DNA from 2 places in the Streptomyces sp. PL-25 genome. Region 1 is predicted to be linked to the other one. Evidence: riboswitches for the same ligand, from Rfam matches in the RefSeq annotation. Region 1 holds a riboswitch; the other holds the start of a gene.

Region 1 (10,220 bases):
GGCAATCCTGCGGCTGAATGGAGGCATGAGCACCCCCGAGTCCGGGCCACCGGAGGGGCAGGCCGAGACCTTGCCCGCCGTGGCGCCCCAACTGCGCGCGCTGCGCCGCCGGGCCTCCCTCACCCTGGAGGTTGCGGCCCGCGCCGCCGGGCTGTCGCCCGCCCATCTCTCCCGGCTGGAGACCGGGCAGCGCCAGCCCTCGCTGCCGATGCTCCTGTCGCTCGCCCGCGTCTACGGTACGACCGTCTCCGAACTGCTCGGCGAGAGCGCCGCGGACCGGGACGCCATCGTCCGCTCCGGCGACATGGAGCCCACCCCCGCCGGCGGCTGGACCTACTGGCAGGCGGGCTCACCCGGGCGCGGCATGCAGGCCCTGCGGGTCCGTGTGCCGCACGGCTCCCAGGGCGACATCGTACGCGTGCACCCCGGCGAGGAGTGGCTGTACGTCCTCAAGGGCCGGCTGCGGCTGCGCCTGGGCGACAGCACCCACCTGCTCGCGCCCGGCGACAGCGCGCACTTCGACTCGCTGACCCCGCACCGCATCGCGGCCGAGGACCCCGACGGGCTCGACCTGCTCTTCGTCCACACCCTGCTGCAGAGTCCCACGGCCGCGCTGTGCCTGGGCCCCCACACCGGAGAGATGCCATGAGCGACATGGAGGAGAAGTTCCCGCGCGCCCTGTGGGTCCGGCTGATCATCTACATCGCCGTCGGACACCTCTTCGCCGCGTTCATCTGGCTGTTGTTCGAGATCGGCGCCAAGTGAGGCGGGCGCCGCACGCGGCGGGCCCGGGGCTCAGTCCAGCAGACGCTCGCGCAGCCGCTCCCTGACCGGCGGCGCGAGCCTGAGCCCCCGCTCCAGATAGGCGTCGACCCCGCCCCAGGTCTCCTCGGCGGTCTCCAGGGCCGCGGTCAGATACTCCGCCCGCGCGTCGAACAGCGGGCTCAGCAGCTCCATCACCTCGGGGGAGCGGGCCGCGGGCGAGGTGCCGCTGCGGCGCACCTTGTAGCGGCGGTGCAGGGCGTTGGACTCCAGGTAGTCCGCGACGATCGCGTCCCGCTCCACGCCCAGCGCCAGCAGCGTCACGGCTATCGAAAGACCGGCGCGGTCCTTGCCCGCCGCGCAGTGCATCAGGGCCGGGACGCTGTCCTCGGCGAGCGCGTGCAGCACCTGGGAGTGCTCGGCGGTGCGCTCCGTGACCATCGTGCGGTACGAGGCGATCATCCGGTCCGCGCCCTTGCCGCCGTCCAGGATCGCCCGCAGCTGGTCGAGGTCGCCGTCGCGGACCATCTTCCAGAACTCGGCGCCGTCGGCGGGGTCGCTCAGCGGCAGGTTCACATTGCGCACCCCGGGCAGCGCGACGTCCGGCCCTTCGAGCTTCTGGTCGGCCGCGTTGCGGAAGTCGAAGACGGTGTGCAGGCCCAGCGAGGCGAGGAAGGCGGTGTCCTGCTCGGTGGCGTGCGCCAGGTGGCCGCTGCGGAACAGCACCCCGTGCCGCACCCGCCGCCCGTCCACGGTCGGCAGCCCGCCCACGTCGCGGAAGTTGCGGACTCCGGTCAGCTCCGGCTCGGTCGACGGCACCTGCTGCGTCACGGGGGCTCCTCCCTGTCCGGCCCGCCTTCGCGGCTCGTCGGCGGGCGCGGTCCCGACGATACGACATGCCCGCCCGGGGCGGCAGCGCCGTCGTACCGCCTCGTACGGCGGGCGTATTCCCGGCTCGGCGATGATGTCGAAGTGGCCTTTCTCACCGACCGTCAACCCCTGCCTACGGTCGCGTAAGTCACATCGGAAGGTGAATCATGGGCCGACGTGGCAGACGATTCGAAGAGTGACAGCAGATCAGTGATCGGGTCGTACGTGGCGGTGGGGGACAGCTTCACCGAGGGCGTCGGAGACCTTGGACCCGACGGAGCGTTCGTCGGCTGGGCCGACCGGCTCGCCGTGCTGCTCGCCGACCGGCGACCCGAGGGCGACTTCCGGTACACCAACCTCGCCGTGCGCGGGAAACTGCTCGACCAGATCGTGGCGGACCAGGTGCCGCGGGCGGCCTCACTCGCCCCCGACCTGATCTCCTTCTGCGCGGGCGGCAACGACATCATCCGGCCCGGCACCGACCCGGACGACGTGGCCGAACGGTTCGAGAAGGCGGTCGCCCGGCTCACCGGGGCGGCCGGCACCGTCCTGGTCACCACCGGCTTCGACACCCGCGGCGTACCCCTGCTCAAACACCTGCGCGGCAAGATCGCCACATACAACGGGCATGTGCGCGCCGTCGCCGACCGCTACGGCTGCCCCGTGCTCGACCTGTGGTCGCTCAGGACCGTCCAGGACCGGCGGGCCTGGGACCACGACCGGCTGCACCTCTCGCCCGAGGGGCACACCCGCGTCGCGCTGCGCGCCGGGCAGGTCCTCGGCGTCGACGTACCGGCCGACCCGGACCAGCCCTGGCCTCCGCTGCCGCCGCGCGGCACGCTGGAGGTCCGCCGCGACGACGTCCACTGGGCCCGCGAGTACCTGGTCCCGTGGATCGGCCGCCGTCTGCGGGGCGAGTCCTCGGGGGACGCGGTGACGGCCAAGGGCACGCTGTCCCCGGACGACATCAGGACGCGGATCGCGTCGGTGGCCTGAGGCGCGCTGACCGGGACCCGCCGCGCGCGGGCCCCGGCCACCGGCCCCGCGCACCCGCCGGAGTCCGGCAGGGCATCGGGCGCGCTCACCGGGCCGCGATGGTCAACGCCTCCCGGTCCAGGCCCAGTTCGCGGGCCAGGGCCTCGTCGACCCATTCCAGCGCCCGGGTCCGGGACAGCGTGCCCCCGTAGCAGGTCAGCTGTACGGCGAGACCGTCCAGATAGGCCGTCAGCCGCAGGGCGGTACCGGCCGGGTCGGGGCAGCGGAACTCGCCCGCCGCCACCCCCTCGGCCACGACCGCCGTGAGCGCCGCCTTCCAGCGCCGGTCCAGGTCCCGGGTGACCTCCCGCAGCGCGGGCTCGCGCACCGCGGCGGCCCAGCCCTCGATCCACAGCCGCCAGCCCTTGGCGCTGCCCGTCGGCGCGTACCAGCGCACCGCCGCCCGCAGCCTGCGCACCGCCGTCGTACGCCGTCCGAGCAGCGCGCGCAGCCGCGCCAGGTCGTCCTCGGCGGCGCGCGCGAACGCGGCGGCCAGCAGGTTCTCCTTGGTCGAGAAGTGGTAGAGCACCAGCGCGTTGCTCACCCCGAGGACCGCGGCCACGTCGGCGATCCGCACCGCCGCCACACCACGCGCCTCGATCTGCCCGATGGCGGCCCGCAGCAACTCCTCGCGCCGCTCCGCCACGCTCAACCGCACTCTCGCCACGCGAGTCACCCTAATGGGTCTTGCCTCTCAGACAAGATCTGTGCCAGGCGCCCGTCGGGGGCGGCGCGGGGCGGCCCGGGAACGGCGCGGCGGCCCCTTCATAATGGACCACCTGAGCGACCCCACCTGGAGGTAACGTGGCCGGCTTCCGTCCCTCGATTCCCGGGCTGAACGCCCTGCGGCCCGAGGCCTTCGGCGTGGACCCCGGCGGTGCGCGCATGGCGCGGATCCGCCGCTCCCCGCATTTCAAGGACGGCGTCTTCCAGAACCCGGGAGGCCCGGCGAGCATCCGGCCCTCGGGCTCGATGCTGGACTTCGCCAAGCACTACTTCGACAAGGACGAGCGGGTCCGGCGCTCGCCCCGGGGCAACATCCCGGTGCACGCCACCACCTTCGCGGACCTGGCCCGCCCCGCGGCCAGCGGTCTGCGCCTGACCTGGCTGGGGCACTCCAGCGTGCTCGTGGAGATCGACGGGCACCGGGTGCTCTTCGACCCGGTGTGGGGCGAGCGCTGTTCGCCGTTCCCCTTCGCGGGCCCCCGCAGGCTGCACCCCGTGCCCCTGCCGCTGGCCGCGCTCGGCCCGGTCGACGTGGTCGTCATCTCCCACGACCACTACGACCACCTGGACCTGCCCACCATCAAGGCGCTGGCCGCCACGGACACCCTCTTCGCGGTGCCGCTCGGCGTCGGCGCCCACCTCGAACACTGGGGCGTCGCCGCCGACCGGCTGCGCGAACTGGACTGGCACGAGGCGACCAAGGTCGGCGGACTGACCCTGACCGCCACCCCCGCCCGGCACTTCTGCGGCCGCGGCCTGCGCAACACCCAGCACACCCTGTGGGCCTCCTGGGTCGTCGCCGGTGACGAGCACCGCGTCTACCACAGCGGCGACACCGGCTACTTCGACGGCTTCCGGGACATCGGCGCCGACCACGGTCCCTTCGACGCCACGATGATCCAGCTCGGCGCGTACTCCGACTTCTGGCCCGAGGGCCAGCCGGACGCCGGGCCGCTGCCGGGCGCCTGGCCGGACATCCACATGAACCCCACCCAGGGCGTGCAGAGCCACCTCGATCTGCAACAGGGCCGGGCCGAGGGCGTCATGCTGCCCATCCACTGGGGGACGTTCAACCTCGCCCTGCACCCCTGGTCGGAACCGGCGGAGTGGGCGCTGGCCGCGGCGGACGCGGTCGGCCAGGCACTGGCCCTGCCCATCCCGGGCCGCCCCTTCGAACCGGCCGGTGAGCTGCCCGCGCTCCCGTGGTGGCGCGACGTGTCCCAGTCCGCTCGCGCCCGCAGGTGGCCGGCGCCCGAACTGGGCCTGAGGACCGCCCGCGGCCTCGACCTGCTGGCCGAGGACTGAACGAGGGCCGGCCACCCGCCGCACCCTCGCGGCCTCCGCCGCGCCCTGCTGTCAGGTGTGTGCCCGCCCGGCCTCCGGGACGTCCTTCACGAACACGATCCCGTCGGTCCGGGCCAGGTGCGCCGGGTCGAGCGGGGCGTAGCCGTGGTACGGCGACTGCCGGGGGACGGGCGGGGTGCCGCCCGCGAGGGCGGCCGCCAGGCCGCGCGCGTCGACGACACGGGGACCGTCGGCTCCCGGGAGGGCGTACAGGATCCCTTCGAGGGTGTCCGGCGGCGGGACGTCCACGCCCCGGTGGCGGAGCGTGCCGAGGGCGGTGGCCAGGAACGCGTACCGCTCGCCCAGGCGGGCGCCCACCAGCGCGCCCGCGCTCCACCACCGCACAGGAGTGCCGTCCATGCGGATGGTGCTCTGCGCCCGCTGGAGATGGCCGTTGTGGGCGTGGACCAGGACCGGGCCGCGTTCGGCGAGGGCCAGCAGGTTGGCCGCCATCATCCGGTCCCGCAGGGCCACCAGCCAGGTCATCCGGGCCGGTGAGGTGTCGGCCGTCCGGGAGTGGTAGCGCAGCAGCCCGGCGGCGGTACGCCCGTACAGGCGCGCCCGTTCCAGCTCCGGTGGCGCGGCCGCCTCCATGAGCTGCGGTGTCTGGGTGTCGAGCAGCGTCACCAGGTCGTCGGCGATCAGCCGGAGCCGCGCGGCCTCGGCCGAGCGCCCCACCGACCGGGCCGGGTCCCGCATCGCGGCCGGTTCGCTCCAGCGGCCGTCGGCGCCGAGCAGCCGGTCCAGCTCCGGCGCGGCGCACGGAAGCAGACCGGCGTCCACCCGGGCGGCGAGAAAGGCGTGCAGCGCGGTCAGGGCGTGCCGGGGGCTCTCGGCGCCGGTCATCTCCAGCGGGCCGTCGATCCCGGCGAAGCGCACCCGCTCGGACAGCGGTCGCCCCTCGTTGAACTCCCGCATCCAGCGCATCAGTTCACGGTTGGGCGCCGACACGTTGAACCACTCGTGACTGAAGCCGCGCTCCATCACCTCGTCCAGGGAGCCCCTGCCCCAGGTGACGTAGTCGTCCACGGCCAGGCCCCGCAGGCAGTCGCTCTCGATCGCGATGGTGCGGTACCCCTCTTCCTCGACGAGTTGCCGGAACAGCGCGTCGCGCGGTGCGAGGAGCGCGTCCTCGCCGTGAGTGGGCTCGCCCAGGGCGAGGATCCGGGGCCGGGACGGGAGCAGCCGCAGCACGGCGGCGGCGTCCACGGCATGGGCGGTGTTCCTGATACCGGTAGCCATGCCTTCAACGCTATCGTTGAACCCTCGGTGGACACTTTTTTCGACCTCTCCCTTCGAAAGCCCCGGAAAACGGCAGGATCATGGAGTCCGACCCTCAAAGCACCCGACGGCTCAGGCCGGTCGACGTGGCCCGCGCGCACGGGGTGTCCACCCAGGCGGTCAGGAACTACGAGGAGGCCGGCATCCTCCCGGCCGCCGCCCGTACCGAGCACGGCTACCGCGCCTACACCCCGCTGCACGCGCGCGCCCTGCGCGCGTTCCTCGCCCTGGTGCCCGGCCACGGCCACCGCACGGCGGTCGCGGTGATGCGGGCGGTCGGCGAGGGCGCGGTGGAGGAGGCACTGCGCCTGATCGACGAGAGCCACGCCCAGCTCCTGGAGGACCGGCGGACCCTTGAGTCGGTCGAACTGGCCCTCCAGGGCCTCCAATCGCCCGCAGCGCGCGGTTCCGGCGCGGTGCCCCGGCCCGGCCGGACGCCCGCCCCCGGTCCGCCGGCCCGGTCCTCGGGCGGGTCCTCGGGCGGCTTCATCGGACCGCTGGCCGGGCAGCTCGGCATCCGCCCCGCGACCCTGCGCAAGTGGGAGCGCGCCGGGCTGGTCCGCCCGCGCCGCGATCCGCGCACCGGCTACCGGGTGTACGACGAGGCCGCCGTGCGCGACGCCCGGCTGGTGCACCAGCTCAGGCGCGGCGGCCATCCGCTGGAGCGGATCGGCCCGTTGATCGAACGGGTCCGCACGGCGGGCGGCCCCGAGCCGCTGGAGGCCACCCTGCGCGACTGGCGGGACCGCCTCAGCGCCCGCGGGCGCGCGCTGCTGGCCGGGGCCGCCGAACTGGACGCGTATCTGCGCGAGCGCGGCTGAAGGGCGCCGCTGTCGCGCGGCTGGGGTGAGGGGTGCGCTGGCCGGGACACGGCGCACCCCTCACCGGTGCCCTTCTCGCGACCGGGGCGCGCGGGTGTGCGCCTCGGAGGGACCCGCGCTGAAGGGCGGTCGGGACGGGTGCCGGGGAGACCGGTCACCCGCTGCGTTCCGCGGCGAGGCAGGTGCGGCACACCATCCGCCGCGCGGCACGCGGCTTGGTGGCCAGACCGGCCCCGGTCAGGTCGTGCAGCGTCTGCGGGGTGGGCCGCCCGTGGCTGCGGCAGATGCCCGCGCCGCACGTACGGCAGACGGCGACGGCGACCGTCGTGACGTCGAGTTCCTGGCAGTCGAAGCAGATCATCGCGCCGCTCCGTCCCGGCCGGGGCCGGACGGGGGCCGCGCACACGGCGGGCAGGCCGGGCGGGGGCGGTGCGGGGGAGTGGGTCCGTGAGCGGCCACGGACGACGGCGAGGCGTCCACGTGCGTACCTCCCGAGGGCATGCGTCCTGACGTCGGTCAGGAACCATCAGCCCGGAGGAGGGCGGTTCGGACCGGGGAACGGCCCAGGCGGGATCCATCGCCGAGTCCGAGTGAACCGGTCCGGGCGGCGCCGGTCAAGGCCGCCGCCGCCATCGGTGTCCCGGTCCCGCGGCGCGGGCCTATTCCAGACAGCCCGTGAGACGCGCGTACGCCTGCCGGGCCTGGGTCAGGAACTCCTCGGCGGCCGGGGGGTCTTCGCACTCCTCGACCCGCCAGTGGTGCGCCGGGTCGAGCCGGTGCAGCACGGTGGCGAGGGTGCCCTCGTCCGCGTGCCAGGCACGCAGCGCCCGTACGCCGGTGAGGGCGGCGAAGTTGGCGTCGTGCGCCGGTACGCACATCAGCTCCGGGCACGGACGGCCGTCCCTGAGCGCGTGCACCAGCGCGACCGGCCGGGCCCGCACGGTCCGGCCCGGCAGCGCCGGTTCCTCCATCAGCAGCAGGACGGCGGTCGGCTCGCCGTCCTCGGTGAGGGTGCCGTCGATCCGTCCGGCGCCGACCGGGTAGCCGGTCACGCGGGTCGAGCCCGCGGCGGCCAGATCGTGTCCGTCCGATCCGTCGTGCGGTGCGAACGGCGATCCGACCGTCGCCGCCACCATGACCATGATCTCCATCGCAGGCTCCTCCCGTGGTACGGCGGTCCGCGTAGAGGCCATCAGCACGGCGGTGCGTGCGGTCAAGGGCGAGCCCCATCGCCCCGGCACGTTCATTCTCCCCGGCCCGAATGCCGGATATGCCTGCCATGTCCACCTGATGCCCCAGGCCGCCGGGGCGGGCTGGCTCGGGCTGGCGCGCGGGCGCCCGCTGTGGGCACCATGGACGGAGACGGGCGATGAGGCTCGCCCTTGACCGCACATTCCCGTGCTGATGGCCTCTGTGAACGACGGCCGCCCGCCCCGGCGGCCCGGTTACGGAGGCATCGCGGATGTACGCGTACACGATGCGCAACGTGCGGATGGTCCACGGCGACAAGGCCGTCCTGGACGACGTCACCCTCTCCTTCCGGCCCGGCGCCAAGATCGGCGTGGTCGGCCCCAACGGCATGGGCAAGTCCACCCTCCTGCGGATCATGGCGGGACTCGAACGGCCCGCGCGCGGGCAGGCGGCCCCGGCCCCGGACACCCGCGTCGGCATCCTGGAGCAGGAACCCCGGCTCGACGACGCGGCCACCGTCCGGGACAACGTCGAGGAGGGCGTCGCGGACGTCCGGGACATGCTGCGCCGCTACGAGGAGGTCACCGCGCGCCTCGGCCGGGCCGGAGAACCGGAGGCACAGGACCTCCTGGACGAACTCGGCGCGCTCCAGGAGGCCCTGGACCACGCGGGCGCCTGGGACCTCGACTCCCGGCTGGAGCAGGCCATGGACGCCCTGCGCTGCCCGCCGCCCGGCACCCCGGTCCGCGGACTGTCGGGCGGCGAGCGCCGCCGGGTCGCGCTGTGCCGGCTGCTGCTGTCCCAGCCGGACCTGCTGCTCCTGGACGAGCCGACCAACCACCTGGACGCCGAGTCCGTGGCCTGGCTGGAACAGCACCTGGCCGACTATCCCGGCACGGTCGTCGCGGTCACCCACGACCGGTACTTCCTGGACAACGTCGCCCGCCGGATCCTGGAGATCGACCGCGGCCGCGTCCACCCCTACGAGGGGAACTACTCCACCTACCTGGAGACCAAGGCCGCCCGCCTCCAGGTGGAGGGCCGCAAGGACGCCAAGCGGCAGAAGCGGCTCGCCGAGGAACTGGCCTGGGTGCGCGCGGGCGCCAAGGGCCGGCAGGCCGCCTCCAAGGCACGCGTGCAGCGCTACGAGGAACTGGCGAGCGAGGCCGCGCGCCGCCGCGAACCGGACTTCGAGGAGATCCGGATCCCGCCGGGCCCGCGTCTGGGCAGCCTCGTCCTGGAGGCCGACCACCTCACCAAGGGCCACGGCGGCCGGCTGCTGATGGAGGACCTGTCCTTCTCGCTGCCGCGCGGCGGCCTCGTCGGCGTGATCGGCCCCAACGGCGTGGGCAAGACGACGCTCTTCAGGATGATCGTCGGCGAGGAGCGGCCCGACAGCGGGACCCTGCGCCTGGGCGGCACGGTCCGCGTCTCCTACGCCGACCAGGACCGCGCCGGGCTCGACCCGGCCGCCAGCGTGTGGGAGGCGGTCTCCGGCGGCCGGGAGCACCTGCGCGTCGGCGGTGTGGAACTGCCCTCGCGCGCCTATGTCGCCACCTTCGGCTTCAAGGGCGCCGACCAGCAGAAGCCCGTCGGCCTGATGTCCGGCGGCGAGCGCAACCGGCTCAACCTGGCGCTCACCCTCCAGCAGGGCGGCAACCTGCTGCTGCTGGACGAGCCGACCAACGACCTCGACGTGGAGACCCTGGCCTCGCTGGAACACGCGCTGCTCGCCTTCCCCGGCTGCGCCGTGATCAGCGCGCACGACCGGTGGTTCCTGGACCGCGTCGCCACCCATGTGCTCGCCTGGGAGGGCGGCGCCCACTGGTTCTGGTTCGAGGGCAACTTCGCCGACTACGAGGCCGGCAAGCGGCAGCGGCTCGGCGAGGAGGCCGCCCGCCCGCACCCGGTCACGCACCGGCGGCTGGTCCGCGGCTGACCGCCCGACAGGAGCACCGCGCCATGACAGAACTCGACCGGGCGGCGGTGGCGGCCCTGCGCACGGCCCGCGTCACCGTCGTCAACGCCGAGTGGCACCTGCGCGAGGAACAGGCCCTCGGCCGGCTCGCCCGGACCGGCGGCCTGGCCTGCACCCCGCTCTTCCCCGGCCACTTCGTCATCCAGGTCGTCGCGATCGGCGGACGGCCGCTCGGCCGCGCCCGCCACCACCGCGACGGCCGCCGCGCCCGC
Region 2 (10,220 bases), 5.9 Mb from region 1:
GGCGCTCGGCGAGCTGCGTGGGCGTGGCCTCGACCTCGCCGCCGACGCGCTGGCCCGCTCCTGCGACCACATCCTGGCCTTCTTCACCGCGCTCCGCCGCGAACTGGGCTTCTGCACGGGCTGCCTCAACCTGCGCGCGGTGCTCGCCGCCCGGGGCGCGCCGGTGTGCCGCCCCGATCCCGCGGCACCGGGCACACCGGTCCTCACCTGCCGCGGCCTGTACGACGTGTGTCTCGCGCTGCGCGGCGCCGGGCCCGTCGTCGGCAGCGACGTGGACGCGGACGGGGCCCGGCTGCTGGTGGTCACGGGGGCCAACGAGGGCGGCAAGTCCACCTTCCTGCGTGCCGTGGGACTGGCCCATCTCATGGCGCAGAGCGGCATGTTCGCCGCCGCCGACTCCTTTGCCGCCGACCCGCGCGACCAGGTGTTCACCCACTTCCGGCGGGAGGAGGACCCGGACATGGTCAGCGGCAAACTGGACGAGGAGCTGGCGCGGATGAGCGGCATCGCCGACCGCCTCACCGCGCGCGGCCTCGTCCTGTTCAACGAGTCGTTCGCCGCCACCGACGAGCGGGAGGGCGCGGAGATCAACCGGCAGATCCTGCGCGCCCTGACCGAGGCGGGGGTGAAGGCGGTGTGCGTCACCCATCTGTACGAGCTGTCCCACGGCCTGTACACACACCGCCCGCACGGCGCCGGCACCGTGTTCCTGCGCGCCGAGCGCACCCCCGACGGCCGCCGCACCCACCGGCTGGTCGAGGGCCCGCCCGAGCCCACCGCCCACGGCGCCGATCTGTACGCGCGCGTCTTCGGCGAGCGGCCGGCGGCTCCGGTGGGCGCGGCACTCCTCGACGAGCGCGGAACGGGACGCCCATGGACTGGCTGCGCACCGCGGTCACGGCCGATCTGATCGGCCTGGCCGCCAACTTCGACAACTGGGGGGTGGGCCTCGCCTACGGCGTCGCCGGGATCAGGTTCCCGCACCGGATCAACGCGCTCGTCAACACGGTCGGCCTGGCCAGCGTTCTGTTGGGCGCGTACGGCGGAGACCTCGTCTCCCGCCGGGTGCCCCCGGCCGCCGCCGGCCTGGTCGCGTGCGGGGTGCTCGTGTCGGTGGCGCTCCTCTACCTGTACCAGATGTACGTACGGCCCCGCCGCGTCCACCGCACCGCACCGCCGGTGTCCGCACCCCCCGGCCCGCGCCAGGGCCTGCTGCTCGGTGTCGGCCTGTCGTTCACCAATGTCGCCAACGGCTTCGGGGCCACGGTCTCGGCGGCGGTCCCGCTGTGGGGCGTCGCCGCGGCCGTCACGTTCTGGGGCTACGCGATGATCTGGCTCGGCAACAGACTGGGGACCGGGGTGGCCGCCAGGGTCGTCGGCGCCTGGTCGCCCGCCGTCGCCGCCGCCGTGCTGATCGGTGTCGGCGTGCACGAGGCGACCGGGACATAGCGCGGCTCCGGGCCCGCGTCGCCCGGCCGTACGGTCACTTCGAGGGCACCGGACGGTACAGGAGCAGGGCGGCGGGCGCCGCCGTCAGGGTCAGTGTGTCGGGGGCGGCGGCCGCCTCGCCGTCGTAGGCGTAGGTCAGGCCGCGCAGACCGGCCAGCCGCAGCCGGGGCACGACGTGCTGTTCGGGAAGGGCGAGCGCGTGCGGTGCGTCGACCGCCTCGGCCAGCAGGGCGACCAGCCGGCCGTGCCGCTGCCCGGCGTCCGCGTCGAGCAGCCGCACGTCGAGCAGGCCGTCCGACAGCCGCTCGCGCGTCGGCAGGGCGTGCAGGGAGTGCTGCCGGTACACGCCGTTTCCCGCGAAGAGCAGCCAGAGGCGGCGTGGCGTGCCGTCCAGGCGCAGCGCGAAGGGCCGGGCGGTGCCGCTCGCGAAGGGCAGCGCCAGCGCGGTGGCGGCCCGCCGTCCGCAGCGGGGGCGGACCAGTTCCCGGAAGCGGACCAGATCGGCGTAGGCGCCCAGGGCGAAGGTGTTCAGGAACACCCGGGGCGGCCGGTGGGCGCCCGGCGTGCCGATCAGGGCCACGTCGACGGCCGCTCCCCGGCCCTCTTCCACGGCGGTGGCCGCCACGGAGACGGAGCGCAGACCGGCCGCGGCGGCGAAGTGGTCGAGCGCGCCGCCGGGGAAGACGGCGAGCGGGAGGCCGTGGCGCAGCGCGGCGCGGGCCGCCGCGTTGACCGAGCCGTCGCCGCCGACCACCCCCAGCGCCCCGCCCGCCTCGGCCGCCGACCGGGCGGCCGCCTCCAGGGCGGCGGGCAGGCCGCCGGGGGAGCGGACGGTGACCGGGCGGGCCCGGGGCAGCAGGCTCCGCAGCTCGGCGAGGGCGCGCTCCGCGCCGGTGGCGGCCGGGTTGGCCACCACCCGCAGTCCGGCCCCGCCGGGCAGCGGCCGTATGCGGGACGGGTCCGCGCGCCCCGTCGGCGCCGGACGGCCCCGCCGCTCCGCGGCCATGGCGCGCTCAGCCCCGTCCGGACGTCACCGGGAACGGAACGGGGGGAGCGGGGGCGGCGCCGACAGGGCGCGGGTGACCCGCGTGCCGTTCCGCGGGCGCCACAGGTTGCCCAGGTAGGGCGCGTACCGGCGCCCGCCCCGGTGGAAGAGGCCCGGCAGATGGCCCGCCAGCGGCGGCTTCATGTCGAGAGCGCGCAGCCGGGAGAACGCCACGAATTCGGCCGTCATGCCCTCCTCACGGGAGGAGGGCGTCTGGCCGGGCGCGCCGTCTGCGGTGAACACCAGGTCCACGGTCCGCCGCCCGGTGTCCGGGTCGACGGCCTCCAGGACGAACGCGACCCGGGCCGGTTCCACCGCGAGGCCGGTCTCCTCGCGGGTCTCGCGGCGGGCGCAGGCCACCATGCTCTCGCCCGCGCGGGGGGTGCCGCCGGGCAGCACCCAGTCGTCCGCGCCCCGGGCGGTGCGGTGGACGAGCAGCACCGACTCGCCCCGGAAGACGACGGCGGAGCAGCGCAGCAGGACATCGTCGGGCATCCTCATGCCGATCTCCTCGCAGATGATGTGCGGGTGTTACCGGTAGAGGCCATCAGCAGGAGGTCCTGCGGTTGTGGCGAGCCCCATCGCCATGGCGATGCCCTCCTATTGTGGCGTACGTCCCCGGTCCGTCCGCAAGTCCTCCGCGCGGTCCGGCGGACCCCGCGCGCGGCCCGGCCGGTCACGCGATGCGCAGCCGGATGCCGACCCAGGTGGTCGCGACGCCGCCCGCCGCCATGGCCAGCGCCCACAGGACGGGGCGGGCGGTCAGGAGACGGGCGAGCATGGCGCCGAGGCAGGACAGGGCGAGGACGGCGAGTGCCACGACGATCCACGGCGGGCCGGGCAGGACCGCGCCCAGCGCGAGCGGCAGCGCGGCCCCGGCGAAGCTGGACACACAGGCGACGAGCGCGGCGCGCCAGGACCGCAGCAGGGCGAGCCGCCCCAGGTGCGTGGCGGCCATCTTCCGGCCGCGGCCGAGGCTGAGCTGCCGGGTGATGTGCGCGAGATGGGCCCGGCGTTCGGCGTAGTCGGCCACCATGACGGTGAAGGCGGCGGTGACCAGCGCGGCGCAGCCGACCCGCACCGCCAGGCTCCAGCTGACCGGGGTGCCGGACCCGGTGAGGGAGGCGGAGGCGAGGGTGAGGGCGTTGAGCAGGCCGTCGGTGATCCCGAGGACGAGGGGGAGCCGGACGGCCCCGGCGGCCTTCGTGAGGGAGACGGTCATCTCTTGCGGGGGGTCCGGTCGAGTGTGTAGGCGCCCGCGACCACCTCGTCGGTGCTGTGCACGACGGCACCGGCGTGCTCGATGGCCCGCTGGATGGCCGTCAGGTCCAGGGCGTCGCCCTCGATGGTGACGTCGGTCCCGATGGTCTCGACGTCGATCTCGGTCACGGAGATGTTGACGGCCTGGACGCCCGGCACGTTCTCGATCTTCTGCGCCAGATGGGTGAGGCTCGGCTCGCTGATGGCCATGTCGACATCGAGGACCAGTCGGCGGATCGGCATGAGCGGTGTCCTTGTCGGAGTGCCTGCGTGTCCTGTCGGTGTGCCTACGCGTCGGACCGGTCGTCCGGGGTGAAGCGGACCAGTTCGCATTCCTCCAGGATGGCCGCCCCTTCGGAGACGATCCCGTCGAGCTCCGGCAGGAACGCCCGTACCTTCTCCGGGGAGTCGGCGAAGACGACCGCCATGGGCAGGTCCTCGCTCAGGGACAGGATGCGCTGGGTGTGGATGCGGGAGTGGGCCCCGTAGCCCTCGACCCCGCGGAAGACGCTGGCCCCGGCGATGCCGGCCTTGTGCGCGCGGTGCACGATCTCGGTGGCCAGGGGCTTGTGGTGCACGGTGTCGTTCTCGCCCACGAAGACGGTGACCTTCAGGCCGGGGCGGGTGTGCCTGCTCATGTGCGGTTGCTCCGTTCGGTTGATGTACTGCTCGGAAGTGCCGGGTGCGGGGGCGTTCTCACCCGGTGTCCTCGGGGGGCGCCGCGGCGGGGACCACGAGCACGGGCAGGGCGGCCCGCTCGGTCACCCGCCGCACCACGTCGCCCAGCGGCCGGGCCCGCAGATGGCTGTCCGCGCCGTGGCGGCCCAGGACGATCAGGTCGCAGCCGTGCTCGGCGGCACTCGCGACGAGGTCGGCGGCGATGTCCGTGCCGGTGCCCCAGTCCAGTCGGAGCTGCCCGGCGAAGGGCGGCAGCGCCTGCCACGCCCGGTCGAAGCGCTCCTGCACCCAGGCGCGCTGGGCGCCGAGGTCGCGGGTGCGCTCACCGCCGGTCTCGGTGTGCTCGGACGGTACGAGCACGGCGCGCACCAGGACGCCGCCCCGGTCGCCGGCCAGCGCCACCGCGGCCGCCAGCGCCGCGCGGGCGGCGGGCGAGGCGTCCCAGCCGACGAGGATCCTGTGGAACGGTGACGCGGTCATCGGCTTCCTCCTTCACCGGGCCGGGCCGCGGGAACGACCGCCGCAGGGCCGGTCATGACAGGGCCGCCACGAGGGCCAGGGCGCCGACCAGGACGATCAGCATGTAGGTCAGATAGGCGTCCAGGCGGCCGCACTGGAGGCGCTTGGCCGCGGCCACCAGCGCGCGCAGCGGACGGTAGAACGGCTGGTACAGATACACCTCGACGACCTCCACCACGTCGGACGCGTAGTCGAGGGTGCCTCCGGTCGCCGCCGTGCGCACCGGCCCGGCGCCCTCCGGTCCCGGTTCCCCTTCCGGTTCCGGTGCCGGAGGGTCCCCGGTGCCCGGTCGCGCGGCGACGGCGGGTGCGATGCCGGTGGGTGTGGCGCGGGTGCGGGTGCGCAGCACGGCGCCCAGGACACGCCGGGTCGGGTTGGCGTACCCGAAGGGGGTGTACCGATCGTCGCCGTGCACACCGCCGCTCGCCGAACGCCACGCCGGCACCCGCCGCACCCGCAGGGCCCCGCCGCGCGAGGCCGCCACCAGCAGCACCAGGACGCCCGCGCACAGCACCGGCATCACCACCCACAGCCAGCTCGGGGAGAGGCTGGAGAACCCGGCGAAGACGGGCTGCACGACCCAGGGCGAGACCAGCGCGCCCAGGGTGGCGTCCCGCGGCACCAGCGGTTCGAGACCCGCGCTGATCACCCGTAGCTGAAGCGGTGTCAGGGCGGCGGCGGCCAGGCCGCCCAGGGCCAGCAGCAGGACGCCCGCGCGCCCCGCGATCCCCAGGTCCGCCCGGCACGGGGCACGGCGGGCCGGACGGTCGTCCCGGGGGCCGAGGACGACCATGCCGACGATCCGGACGAAGGTGACCGAGGCGAAACCCGCGGTCAGCGCGATCAGGGCGCCCGCGACCGCGAGGGCGAGTCCGTAGGGGAAGGCGGAGTACCGGAACTGCTGCATGAGGCTCTCCAGCAGGAACCACTCCGAGACGAAGCCCGCGGTGGGCGGCAGCCCGGCGAGGGTGACGGCACCGGCGGCGAGCCCGCCGGCCGCCCACGGCAGCCGGCGCGCGGTGCCGCGCAGCTGTTCGAGGTCGCCGGTACCGGCGTCCGACTCGACGGCCGCGGCTCCGGCGAAGAGCAGTGTCTTGGCGACCGCGTGCGCGATCGTCTGGAGCGTGGCGGCGAGCAGCCCGGCGGCGGTGAGCCGTTCGCTGCCCGTGAGCGCGCCGACGAGCGCGACGGCGTACCCGGTGCAGATCAGGCCCGCGTTCTCGATGCTGGACCAGGCGACGACCCGCTCAAGTCGGGCCTGCACGGCCGCGTGCGCGATGCCGAGGAACGCGGTCAGCGCGGCCAGCAGAAGCAGGGTGACGGCGAGCCAGGCGGGCGGCGGACCCAGCAGCGCGAAGGTGCGCCACAGACCGTAGAAGCCCGCGTTGACGGCGACGCCGGCCAGCACCGGGCGCAGTCCCGCGGGCGCGGCGGCGTAGCCGCGGGGCAGCCACACCTGCACGGGGACCAGCCCGGTCTTGACGGCGAAGGCCAGGACGAGCAGCGCCCAGGTGGCCGAACGCGCGGTGCCCGCGGGCAGCTCCGCGAGCCCGGCGAGGGAGAAGTCCCCGGTGCGGGCGGTGCCCGTCAGCAGACCGAGCAGGAGCGCGGCACCGGACACCTTGCCGAAGCCGAACGTCGCCACGGCCGGACCGATGCGGCGGTGCCCGGCCGCGGTCAGCAGATAGAAGCCGAGGGTGATGCCCTCCCAGGCCATGACGAACAGGAAGACGTTGTCCGCGCTCTCCACCACGGCCACGGAGGCGAGGACCAGGGCGTGGTAGGCGGCCGGGCCCCGGCCGGGCCGCCGCGCGGACGCCCAGCCCGCCGCGGTGAGACAGGCGGCGACGGCGACGGCGAACGTCAGCAGCCAGAACAGCCCCGAAAGACGGTCGACGCGCAGGGCGGCCGTGCCGAACCCCAGAGTGTCGCCGAGGTCCAGGCGCGGGGCGCGCCCCGTCCGGCCCAGGGCGAGCGCGCCCACCGCCGCCAGGCAGCCGCTGCCCGCCGCGCACAGCAGATACGGCACGGCGTACGGCGCTCGCCGCCCCGGCAGGACGTCGAAGAGAGCGGCGGCGGCGAACAGCAGCAGACCGGCCGCGATCAGCTCACTCACCCCGGCCTCCCTCCGTCGTCTCGCCGTCCGGCGGCTCCCGGTCCGCGCGGCCGAGCCGGCCGGTGGCCAGCAGCAGCGCCTGGAGCAGCGAGAACGGGCTCGGCGGCGACCCCGGCACCCAGATGTCGACGTCCAGCAGGCCGCCGATGCCCGAGTGCGTCGCGTAGGACCCGGCCCACATGCCGCCGCTGCACGCGTCGGTGCCGGCGGCGATCACCACGACGGGTTGCGCGGTCGCCTCGTAGGTGCGCCGCAGCGGCGCGGCCATGCCCCGCGCGCCCGCCCCGGTCACCATGAGCACATCGGCGTGGCGCGGACTGGCCGTCAGGAACAGGCCCAGCCGATGGATGTCGTAGACCGGGTTCGTCAGGGCGGCGATCTCCCACTCCTCGCTGCCGTCGGAACCGGCGTCCACGTGCCGGATGTGCAGGGAGCGGCGGAAGCGCGCGGTCCGCGCCGCGAGCCGGGCCCGCAGAGCGGCGACGGCCGCCTCGTCCTCCGGCACCCGGGGCACCACGAGCGCCGCCCGCGCGACGGCGGCCGTCGCGGCGCCGGACGCCCGTGCGAACACGTCGGGGCGGACCCGGACACAGCGCCGGCACAGCACGCAGCGCCCTCGGTCCAGCCGGGGCGTGCCGTCGGACGCGGCGTCCAGCGCGCCGGTGGGGCAGATCCCGTCGAGCTCGGCGCGGGTGACGCGGGGCGCGGCGGGCCGCACGGTCACGGCGGCCGGGAAGTCCCGCTCGTACGGGTCGGTCCCGCGGGGGTAGCGCGTGGTGACGATCCCCTCCCGCAGCCCGCGCACGAACCAGGGCGTCACAGCGCCACCCCCGCGATCGAGAGACCGAAGCTCGCCTCGATGAACGGGAAGTCGGTCAGGACGTCCCCGGCGAACACCTCGTGGAACAGCACGAGGTTGTGGAAGGAGGCCGACCGCGGCACACAGCGGCTGATCCGGCCCTCCCGCAGCCGCAGCAGGTACAGCGTCTCGCCCTGCGGTGCCTCGGCCGAGCCCACCGCGAACCCGCTCGGCGCGTCCGGGACCGGGACGCACAGGGCCGCGTCGCCGTCGAGGGCGCGCAGTTCGCCGCTGGTCTGGTGCAGCAGCTCGAAGGAGCGGGTGAGCTCCGCCCCGCGGACCAGGGTGCGGGCCATGACGTCGCCCTCGGCGAACTCGGGCGGCGCGCCGAGCCCCAGGGACGGATAGGCGTCGTACGGGCGTTCGTAGCGGACGTCGGGGCCCGCTCCCGAGGCCCGGCCGAGCGGTCCGAGCGCGCCGTGCGCGCGGGCGACGGCCGGCGGCAGCGGGCCGGTGCCGCGCAGCCGGTCGAGGAAGGAGGGGGTGTGCAGGGCGGCGCGCCAGTCGGCCCGCACGGCGTCGCGCAGCGCGGCGAGCGCGCCGTCGAGAGCGGCGGGGGACAGGCACGGCAGACCGCTGACACCGCCGGGCACGACCGCGCCCCGCCCGAAGCGGCTGCCGCACAGCCGGCCGGTCAGCCGCAGGACGCGCTCCTTGTGCAGGGCGAACCGGGCGGTGGCGACGGCGAGTCCGGCGGCGTCGGTGAGTTTGACCATGACGTCGAGATGGTTGGCGACCCGCTCCAGTTCGGCGTAGAGCACCCGGACCAGGCGGGCCGCCCAGGGCACGGTGAGACCGGCGCACCGCTCGACGGCGTGGCAGAACGCGAGGGCGTGCGCGACCGAGGCGGTGCCCTCGACGCGCTCGGCGGCCGCCATGCCGTCCTCGACGGTGCGGCCCTCGAAGCGTTTGGAGACGCCGCGGTGCTTGTGGAACACACGGATCTGGACCCGCGGGATGTCCTCGCCCGGGGTCTCCACCAGGTACTCGACGGACTCCACGACTCCGGAGCGCACCGGGCCGTGCGGGATGGTGAACACGCCCGGACCGATGACCGCGCGCGGGAGCGCCGACTCGTCGGGCACGAGCGGGCCCGGGGCGCGCGCGGTCCCGGGCAGCGGGGTCCGGCCGGGCTCCTGGAGCGGCAGCAGCAGCGGGTCGAGCCGCGGATGACCCTCGGGGACGACGCCGAACAGGTCGTGCAGGGCCCGCTCGTACCAGAACGCGGCCGGGAGCCACGGGCTCAGCGACGGATACGTCAGGCGTCCCGGCGGCAGGACCGTCTCCAGCACCAGCGGCTCGGCCCCGCCGCTCGGGAACAGCACGGCGAGCAGCCGTACCGAGCCGTCCGCCCCGCCGCTGCCGAACAGGCCCGCGAACCGTGCTCCGGGCCGCCCCTCGCCCGCCGCCGTGCCCCGCAGCACCCGGCCCCAGGCGGCGGTGCTCAGCCGCCGTACGCCGCTGTCCGGTGCCGGTGCCGGTGCGCTCATGACACGCCTCCCAGTTCCGCCGCGCCCCGGGCCAGCAGCGCGGCCAGCGCGTCGGGCGGGTGCACGCCCAGGACCACCAGGGCCACCAGGCCCGCCGCCACCGGCACCACCATCCACACACTGCGCGCGCCCGGCTCCCCGGCTCCCGGCGCGCCGTCCGCGGGGGCCGGGGTGAGCACGACCTGGGTGGCGGCGACCGCCAGCCCGAAAAAGGCCAGCGTCACCAGCACCACGAGCACCGCTGCCACCCCGTGGTGCCCCGACTCGAGGCCGCCCGCCACGATCTGGAACTCGCTGCGGAAGATCCCGGACGGCGGCAGCGCGGACAGCGCCAGGACCGCGGCCAGGAACATCGGACCCGACCAGGGCAGCACCCGGGCGGCGCCGCGCAGCCGGCGGATCTCCTTGGTGCGGTACGCGCGCACCAGCGCACCGGCGCCCATGAAGGCGTTGCCCTTCGCCGCCGCGTGCGCCAGGACGTGCAGCAGCACACCGGCCAGCGCGATCGGCGCGCCGAAACCGACACCGACGGTGAGGATCCCCATGTGCTCGACGCTGGAGTACGCGAGCAGGCGCTTGATGTCGTGCTGGTCCAGGACGTACAGGGCGGCCAGCAGCAGCGAGGCGACCCCGAGGACCAGCAGCACGGTGCGCGGGAAGTGCGGGCCGAGCGTGCCCGCGGCCACCTGGTAGTAGCGCAGGACGGCGTAGAAGCTGACGGCGAGCAGGGAGCCGGAGAGCATCGCGGAGACGGTGCTCGGCGCCTCGGCGTGCGCGTCGGGCAGCCAGGTGTGCACCGGCACC

Evidence for each region. A riboswitch is a leader RNA that binds a small molecule or an ion and turns the genes downstream of it on or off. The one in region 1 is predicted to bind fluoride.
Region 2: another riboswitch for fluoride. It lies ahead of R4Z62_RS02980 (NUDIX hydrolase); the one in region 1 lies ahead of ettA (energy-dependent translational throttle protein EttA).

What each region holds. Positions count from the first base shown of each region.
Region 1 covers NZ_CP136997.1:6,596,290-6,606,509, forward strand. The annotation lists gene R4Z62_RS29315 (helix-turn-helix domain-containing protein) at 26-649, shown strand; gene R4Z62_RS29320 (DUF6126 family protein) at 646-765, shown strand; gene R4Z62_RS29325 (tyrosine-protein phosphatase) at 796-1,593, opposite strand; gene R4Z62_RS29330 (SGNH/GDSL hydrolase family protein) at 1,843-2,628, shown strand; gene R4Z62_RS29335 (TetR/AcrR family transcriptional regulator) at 2,714-3,334, opposite strand; gene R4Z62_RS29340 (MBL fold metallo-hydrolase) at 3,472-4,698, shown strand; gene R4Z62_RS29345 (erythromycin esterase family protein) at 4,750-5,979, opposite strand; gene R4Z62_RS29350 (TioE family transcriptional regulator) at 6,060-6,839, shown strand; gene R4Z62_RS29355 (DUF2180 family protein) at 6,994-7,200, opposite strand; fluoride riboswitch at 7,350-7,430, opposite strand; gene R4Z62_RS29360 (inorganic diphosphatase) at 7,499-7,990, opposite strand; fluoride riboswitch at 8,016-8,082, opposite strand; fluoride riboswitch at 8,196-8,260, shown strand; gene ettA (energy-dependent translational throttle protein EttA) at 8,302-9,969, shown strand; gene R4Z62_RS29370 (hypothetical protein) at 9,993-10,220, shown strand, end outside.
Region 2 covers NZ_CP136997.1:684,760-694,979, reverse strand. The annotation lists gene R4Z62_RS02995 (MutS-related protein) at 1-910, shown strand, start outside; gene R4Z62_RS02990 (manganese efflux pump MntP) at 874-1,449, shown strand; gene R4Z62_RS02985 (diacylglycerol/lipid kinase family protein) at 1,484-2,455, opposite strand; gene R4Z62_RS02980 (NUDIX hydrolase) at 2,480-2,995, opposite strand; fluoride riboswitch at 3,026-3,089, opposite strand; gene R4Z62_RS02975 (hypothetical protein) at 3,171-3,716, opposite strand; gene R4Z62_RS02970 (DUF211 domain-containing protein) at 3,713-3,997, opposite strand; gene R4Z62_RS02965 (DUF190 domain-containing protein) at 4,042-4,392, opposite strand; gene R4Z62_RS02960 (universal stress protein) at 4,451-4,912, opposite strand; gene R4Z62_RS02955 (proton-conducting transporter transmembrane domain-containing protein) at 4,965-7,067, opposite strand; gene R4Z62_RS02950 (NADH-quinone oxidoreductase subunit B family protein) at 7,060-7,887, opposite strand; gene R4Z62_RS02945 (hydrogenase large subunit) at 7,884-9,416, opposite strand; gene R4Z62_RS02940 (proton-conducting transporter transmembrane domain-containing protein) at 9,413-10,220, opposite strand, start outside.